3 regions of the Hydrogenophaga sp. PBL-H3 genome follow, and region 2 is predicted to be linked to each of the others. Evidence: predicted binding sites of a transcription regulator. Region 2 holds the regulator's gene; each other region holds the start of a gene.

Region 1 (2,261 bases), 1.4 Mb from region 2:
CAGCTGCATCGCCGAGAAGCGCGCGATCGAAACCATCCTGGATGGCCAGCCCTCGACCGCCTTCATGAAGTTCGGCGACACCATCCGCATCGAGATGAAGGGCAAGGATGGTCAGAGCATCTTCGGTGCCATTGACCAGAAGATCGCCCCATTGCAGGCTTGAGGTACACCCCGTTCGCCCTGAGCTTGTCGAAGGGCTCGCGCGAACTGTCGCAAGAAGGCTTCGACAGGCTCAGCCCGAACGGGAGTGCCTAGCTGGCGTACACCTGCGCCAGCGAAGCAAACCCCTTGACCTCGATCGGGTTGCCGAACGGGTCGCAAAAGAACATCGTCCACTGCTCGCCCGGCTGCCCTGCAAAGCGCACCTGCGGCGGCAGCACGAACTCCATCCCCGCCGCCTGCAATCGCGTGGCCAGCGCCTGCCACTCGGGCAGCAACAAGACCAGACCGAAGTGCGGCATGGGCACCAGATGCTCACCCACACGGCCGGTGCGTGATGTCTTGAACGGCTCGCCCAGGTGCAGCGAGATCTGGTGGCTGAAAAAATCGAAGTCGACCCATGTCTCGGTGCTGCGCCCCTCGGCGCAGCCAAGCACACCGCCGTAGAAGCGGCGCGCCTCATGGAGGTCGGTCACGTGGAACGCGAAGTGAAACAGGCTGCGGGTGGACAGGGTGGTGGCTTGGTCGTTCATGCCCCCAGCATACCGACAGCAGCGTCGATCAAGCTTCGGTTTTGGTCTGGCAGTCGATGCAGCGCATGGCCGTGGGGTTGGCGTGCAGCCGCGCGGCGGGAATGGACACGCCGCAATCGACGCACAGGCCGAAGCTGCCGTCGGCGATGCGCTTGAGGGCGGCGTCGATCGCGATCAACTCGGCGGACTCCCGCTCTTCCAGTGCAAAAGACAGCTCTCGTTCGGTGTTGGCCTGGGACTGGTCGTCGCTGGCGTTGCCCAGTGCTTCGGCGGCCGACTCGGAACGGCTCGTGGTGCCGCCTTGCTGGGCGCGCAACTGCGCCAGCACATCGGTGCGCATCTGCTGGAGTTGGATGGCGAAGGTGTCTGAAATGCGGGCTGTCATGCGGGGCTCCTCGGCAAGAGAACCGGATCGTGTGTCGACCCGGAGAACGCCGCCATCTTGCACCTTGTGGGCGTGCTGCGCCTTGACGCACGTCAATCACAATCGCCAGGTCCGGGCGCGCCGCGGCGAGCGCCTGATTCACAACCCGATTTCTTGAGGAGACCCTGATGACCACCGTGGATTACAGCCGCTACCAGACCCTGGCCATCACCCGCCGAGGCCCTGCGGTGGGTGGGGTGCCGTCGGTGCTCGACATCCAGATGCGAGCCGACGGCCCGGGCGGCAACGGCAAGCTGCCCACCGCCGGCCACGAAGGCCACTGGGAGCTGAGCGAAATCTGGCGCGACGTGGGGCGCGACGACAGCGTGCGTTGCGCCGTGCTGCGTGGCAGTGGCCTGGGTTTTTCGGGCGGCGGCGATCTGGCGCTGGTGCAGGACATGGCGACCGATTTCGAGGTGCGCACGCGGGTGTGGAAAGAAGCACGCGACCTGGTCTACAACGTGATCAATTGCGACAAGCCCATCGTCAGCGCCATGCACGGCCCGGCCGTGGGCGCGGGGCTGGTGGTCGGCTTGCTGGCCGACATCTCGATCGCCGCGAAGACCGCCAAGATCGTCGACGGCCACACCCGCCTGGGCGTGGCCGCTGGTGACCACGCGGCCATCGTCTGGCCGCTGCTGTGTGGCCTGGCCAAGGCCAAGTACTACCTGATGTTGTGCGACCCCATCAGCGGCGAAGAGGCCGAGCGCATCGGACTGGTGTCGCTTGCGGTGGACGACGAGCAACTGCTCGACAAGGCGTTCGAAGTGGCCGACCGTCTGGCCAGTGGCAGCCAGACCGCCATCCGCTGGACCAAGTACTCGCTCAACAACTGGCTGCGCCAGGCGGGCCCGGCGTTCGACACCTCGCTGGCGCTGGAATTCATGGGTTTTGCCGGGCCCGACGTGCGCGAAGGTGTGGCATCCTTGCGTGAACGTCGAGCCCCCCGCTACGGCGTGGACGGCTGAGACCCGGCAGCACGGCAGTCGCCCCTGACCCCCCCACAGGAGACACCCATGAGCGACGCGCCCAGCAGTGGTTTTGGCAAGTTCGTGCCCGGCTTCGAGTTCCTGCAAAACCTCGCGGGCCAGGCCGCCGGGGGAGTGGCGCAGGGCATCGGACAAAACATCCCGCAAATGCCCAAC
Region 2 (2,261 bases):
GGTAACGCAGGTATTCGGCCGCGCGCTCGTGGTGCTTGGTGATCACCTTGTTGCAGGCGCAGTAGTAGCAGACCGACTCGCAAAACGGGATGTGCACGTAAAGTGATAGCGGCAGTGCCATCGATCCCGCTTTTCGCTGCTCGAGCGCCTGAACGTAGTCTTGCTCGGTGAAGGCTTCAACGAAGCGGTCGGCGGTGGGGTACGAGGTGTAGCGTGGTCCGGGGATGTCGAACCGGCGCAGCAGATCGTCGGAAATGGTGTGGCTCACAGGATGTCTCCCAATCAATGGAACCACTGTGCCGCAGGAAAGGCCTGGGGCCCTTGATCTTCATCAACAGGCAGATGCGCCCTGCCCGTTTGGGAGCACCGACACCCCACGGGGGTATGCTGTGGTCTGTCACACATTCCCGGATTTCGTATGGACGCCCACACCATCAAAGTTGCCTGTTCCAGCTGCAACCTGCGCGAGCTCTGTCTGCCCATGGGTCTGAACCCTGACGAGATGGACAAGCTGGACCGCGTGATCTCCACCCGCAAGCGGATCAAGCGAGGTCAATCGCTGTTCAGCGTCGGCGACAAATTCACCTCGCTCTATGCGGTTCGCTCGGGGTTCTTCAAGACCTGCGTGACCACGGCCGACGGCCGCGACCAGGTGACCGGCTTCCAGATGACGGGCGAGATCATCGGCATGGACGGCATCGTGAGCGACCACCACTCCTGCGACGCGGTCGCGCTGGAAGACGCCGAGGTCTGCATCATGCCGTTCGACCAGGTCGAGGAACTCTCGCGCGAATTCACCACGCTGCAGCACCATGTGCACAAGATCCTGAGTCGCGAGATCGTGCGTGACCACGGCGTGATGCTGCTGCTGGGCAGCATGCGCGCCGAAGAGCGGCTGGCCGCTTTCCTTCTCAATCTGGTGCAGCGCCTGCACGCTCGCGGCTTCTCACAGTCCGAATTCGTGCTGCGCATGACGCGCGAGGAAATCGGCAGCTACCTGGGCATGAAGCTGGAGACGGTGAGCCGCACGTTCTCCAAGTTCGTGGAGGACGGCATCATTGAGGTGAAGCAGCGCTACGTGCACATCAAGAACGTCGACGGACTGCGCCAGATCGTCAACCCGCAGACCTGTATCTAAGGCCCCCACGCTCCGCCGCTGCGCGGGTCGCTGCCCCCCACGGGGGCTGTTTTGCCTTGGGGCGGCCCGGCGGCAAAACGTAGCCCCCACGCTCCGCCGCTGCGCGGGTCGCTGCCCCCCACGGGGGCTGTTTTGCCTTGGGGCGGCCCGGCGGCAAAACGTAGCCCCCACGCTCCGCCGCTGCGCGGGTCGCTGCCCCCCACGGGGGCTGTTTTGCCTTGGGGCGGCCCGGCGGCAAAACGTAGCCCCCACGCTCCGCCGCTGCGCGGGTCGCTGCCCCCCACGGGGGCTGTTTTGCCTTGGGGCGGCCCGGCGGCAAAACGTTGCCCCCACGCTCCGCCGCTGCGCGGGTCGCTGCCCCCCACGGGGGCTGATCCGGCTTGGGGCGGCCCTGCGCCGGATCCCCAGGCCCCCACGCTCCGCCGCTGCGCGGGTCGCTGCCCTCCTGAGGCGGATCGTTCAGAGTTCCGACGAAGGCAGGGTCAGCAGCGTGGTGAGCGCGCTTGACGCCATCGTCAGCGCCCAGAACACGAAAAACGCCAGCGTGTAGACCGCCTCGCGCGAAAGCGCCAGCGGCGAGCCGAACCAGTGCAGATCGCTCGGGTCCACGAGTGCAAAGACCACCATCTCCAGCACGGCCGCCACCAGAAAGGCGGGCCATGCGATCCCCATCAGGCGCTTTCCCCACATGGGTTTGTCTCCCCGTTGTCGTTGTGGATCACTCGGCCGGGATCACCGGCGAGGCGGCGTTGTTGCGCGCCTGGTGGGCCGGCTGCAGCTTGGCTAAGGCGTCGATGCGGGCCTGGCCCTGCAACGCATGAGCAGCCTTGAAATCGCGCTGGTAGTCGGCCTTGTTGAGCACCGGGTCGGCACCGTTGATGGCGAAGAAGGCGGCGGTCAGGCTGGCCGCCACACCCACCAGTGGCGCACCCACCACCAGCCACATGTGAGGCGTGCGCCACCAGGCCGGGGCCGCAGCGGTGTTCGTGGCGTTGGATGAAGTCATGGCAATCTCCTGAAAAGGCAAATCTGGGTGGGCGATTCAGCGCGGCACGAGGAAGGCGGCCTTCTCGGTCACGCGGGCCACTTCGTCACCGGTGGAACGGATCTCGAACCGGATGGG
Region 3 (2,261 bases), 700 kb from region 2:
GTGCCACCGAGCACCGAGGCCACGAAACGGCCCATGTCGTCGGTGGGCGCCTGCGTCGGACCCTGCGTGGATTCCACCTGCGAGGGTGCGGAAAGATCACCTCCGCTGAGAGCGCCCAGGATGGTCATGGGGTTGATGCCGAAGATCCAGCCGGCCACCAGGGCCACCACGATGGTGCCCAGACCGATGTTGCGTCCGCCTCCGCCGCCGAACCCACGGCCCGGGCTCGAGCGCCGGTCTTCGACCTGGTCGGACTCACGGTTGTTTTCCCATTTCATGCTGCGTCTCCTGCGCAGCGGGAGTCGCTGCGCGGACCATTATCCGGGCCGGTCCACCTCAGGCGACGGCCGTCTGGCAGGCACTGGTCTGGCGGCCTTCGAAGTCGGTCCAGCAGCAGCGACTGAAGTCGTAGAGCTTGCAGCGGCGCGCGGTGTCGAAGTACCAGCGCCACGAAAAGCGCTGCACCGTGATGCGCCCGGGCAAGGTGGTTTCCAGCAGTTGCTGCGCAGGTTCAAGCCTGTAGAGCGGGATGCTCATGTCCACATGGTGCGCGGTGTGCTCCATGATGTGGTGCAGCAGCGCGCCGATGCGCAGGGGAAACGTGAGGTGCACAGTGGTCGATACGAAGGGTGCGGCGCGCGCCCAGGCTGCCTTGTCGTCGTGCCACTGCACGGCGGTGTGGGTGTGGTGCACGTAGACCACGAAGCCGATCATGGCGTTCCAGAACAAAAATGGCACGCCGAAGCCCAGGCTCACCAGCAGGGCAACCGACTGATCGGTGGCCAGGGCGGACGCCACCAGCGCACCGATCCACACCGCGGCGGTGGCCACGACGATCACCCCGTCCCACACGAACTCGGCGCGCCGCGTGCCCAGGTAGGTCTTGCGCGGAAAGAACATGCGCTTCCACCACATCTCCACCAGGTAGTAGGCAGCAGGCCCCCAGCCGCTGCGATAGAGCCGCTCCAGGGCGCGCTGGCCGGGCCTCAGTGCATCGAACTCCGCGCGGGTCAGCGGCGCCCAGACAAAGTCCACGCCCTTGAGGTTGGTGTAGCCGTGGTGGACCACGTTGTGCCCCACCTCCCACAGGCTGTAAGGCGTGAGCGAAGGCAACATGGCGATGCGGCCGAGCACGCGGTTGAGTCCGCGGTGCGGTGTGTAGCTCTGGTGGCAGGCATCGTGGCCGATGATGAAAAGACGCCCGATCATGAAGCCCGCCGCCAGGCCGCACAGCAGCTTGGCCCACCAGGCCGACAGGAGCACGGTGGCGACCATCAGCGCGGCAAAGATCGCCCAGTCCAGCGCCAGCAAGGCGACGGCGCGCGCGGTGCGGCGTTCGACGATGGGGGTGAGCCAGCTCCGGATCACCTTGCGGTGTGGCAGGGGCTGGCTGGCAGGGATGGGGTCGGGGGAAGCGAGGAAGACGGGATTGCTGGACATGGCCGGGGATGCTATCGGCCAAAGCCCCACAAGGCCTTGATACAAGTCAAGGCACCGGCGGTGGAACGACGGTCCAGAACAACGCGGAACCGGCTTTGCCGGGCCGCAGGTGTTGCCCCCGGAGGGGGTCGCGCGAAGCGCGGCGGGGGAGTTCTTTCCTAAGCCTTGGGGAGGGTAACGCCCGTCTGGCCCTGGTACTTGCCGCCGCGGTCCTTGTAGCTGACCTCGCAGACATCGTCCTTGTCGCTCTCGAAGAACAGCACCTGGGCACAGCCCTCGCCCGCGTAGATCTTGGCCGGCAGCGGCGTGGTGTTGCTGAACTCCAGCGTCACGTAGCCCTCCCACTCGGGCTCGAATGGCGTCACGTTGACGATGATCCCGCAGCGCGCGTAGGTGCTCTTGCCCAGGCAGATGGTCAGCACGTTGCGCGGGATGCGGAAGTACTCCATGGTGCGCGCCAGCGCGAAGCTGTTGGGCGGGATGACGCAGACATCCTTGTTGATGTCCACGAAGCTGTTTTCATCAAAGTTCTTCGGGTCCACCACCGTGCTGTGGATGTTGGTGAACACCTTGAATTCGGGCGCGCATCGGATGTCGTAGCCGTAGCTGCTCGTGCCGTAGCTGATCACCTTCTTGCCGTCCACAGCACGCACCTGCCCTGGCTCGAAAGGTGAAATCAGGCCGTGTTCTTCGGCCATGCGGCGGATCCATTTGTCGCTTTTGATGCTCATGGTGCGCGATTGTAGGGAGTCGGACCCGGGCCACGCCGCCTCGACCCCAAGCGATAACCCCGAGAACTTTCCGGAATTTCAGTAATTACT

What was found. Region 2 encodes FNR, which switches genes on or off when oxygen is low (the NO sensors DNR and NnrR bind a similar motif). Its sites were predicted from a motif close to TTGATNNNNATCAA; they were not measured.
Region 1: F9Z44_RS19085 (TraR/DksA family transcriptional regulator) is a predicted target of FNR. The motif match lies at 1,160-1,173, and genes of this name have one in related genera.
Region 3: F9Z44_RS15745 (fatty acid desaturase) is a predicted target of FNR. The motif match lies at 1,477-1,490, and genes of this name have one in related genera.

What each region holds. Positions count from the first base shown of each region.
Region 1 is NZ_CP044972.1:4,080,483-4,082,743, reverse strand. Features, by position in the region: gene F9Z44_RS19095 (fumarylacetoacetate hydrolase family protein) at 1-163, shown strand, start outside; gene F9Z44_RS19090 (VOC family protein) at 252-692, opposite strand; gene F9Z44_RS19085 (TraR/DksA family transcriptional regulator) at 721-1,077, opposite strand; gene F9Z44_RS19080 (enoyl-CoA hydratase/isomerase family protein) at 1,254-2,084, shown strand; gene F9Z44_RS19075 (PhaM family polyhydroxyalkanoate granule multifunctional regulatory protein) at 2,133-2,261, shown strand, end outside.
Region 2 is NZ_CP044972.1:2,691,116-2,693,376, forward strand. Features, by position in the region: gene hemN (oxygen-independent coproporphyrinogen III oxidase) at 1-268, opposite strand, end outside; gene fnr (fumarate/nitrate reduction transcriptional regulator Fnr) at 419-1,138, shown strand; gene F9Z44_RS12370 (hypothetical protein) at 1,598-1,828, opposite strand; gene F9Z44_RS12375 (nitrogen fixation protein FixH) at 1,857-2,144, opposite strand; gene ccoG (cytochrome c oxidase accessory protein CcoG) at 2,181-2,261, opposite strand, start outside.
Region 3 is NZ_CP044972.1:3,387,794-3,390,054, forward strand. Features, by position in the region: gene ypfJ (KPN_02809 family neutral zinc metallopeptidase) at 1-278, opposite strand, end outside; gene F9Z44_RS15745 (fatty acid desaturase) at 337-1,440, opposite strand; gene dcd (dCTP deaminase) at 1,599-2,171, opposite strand.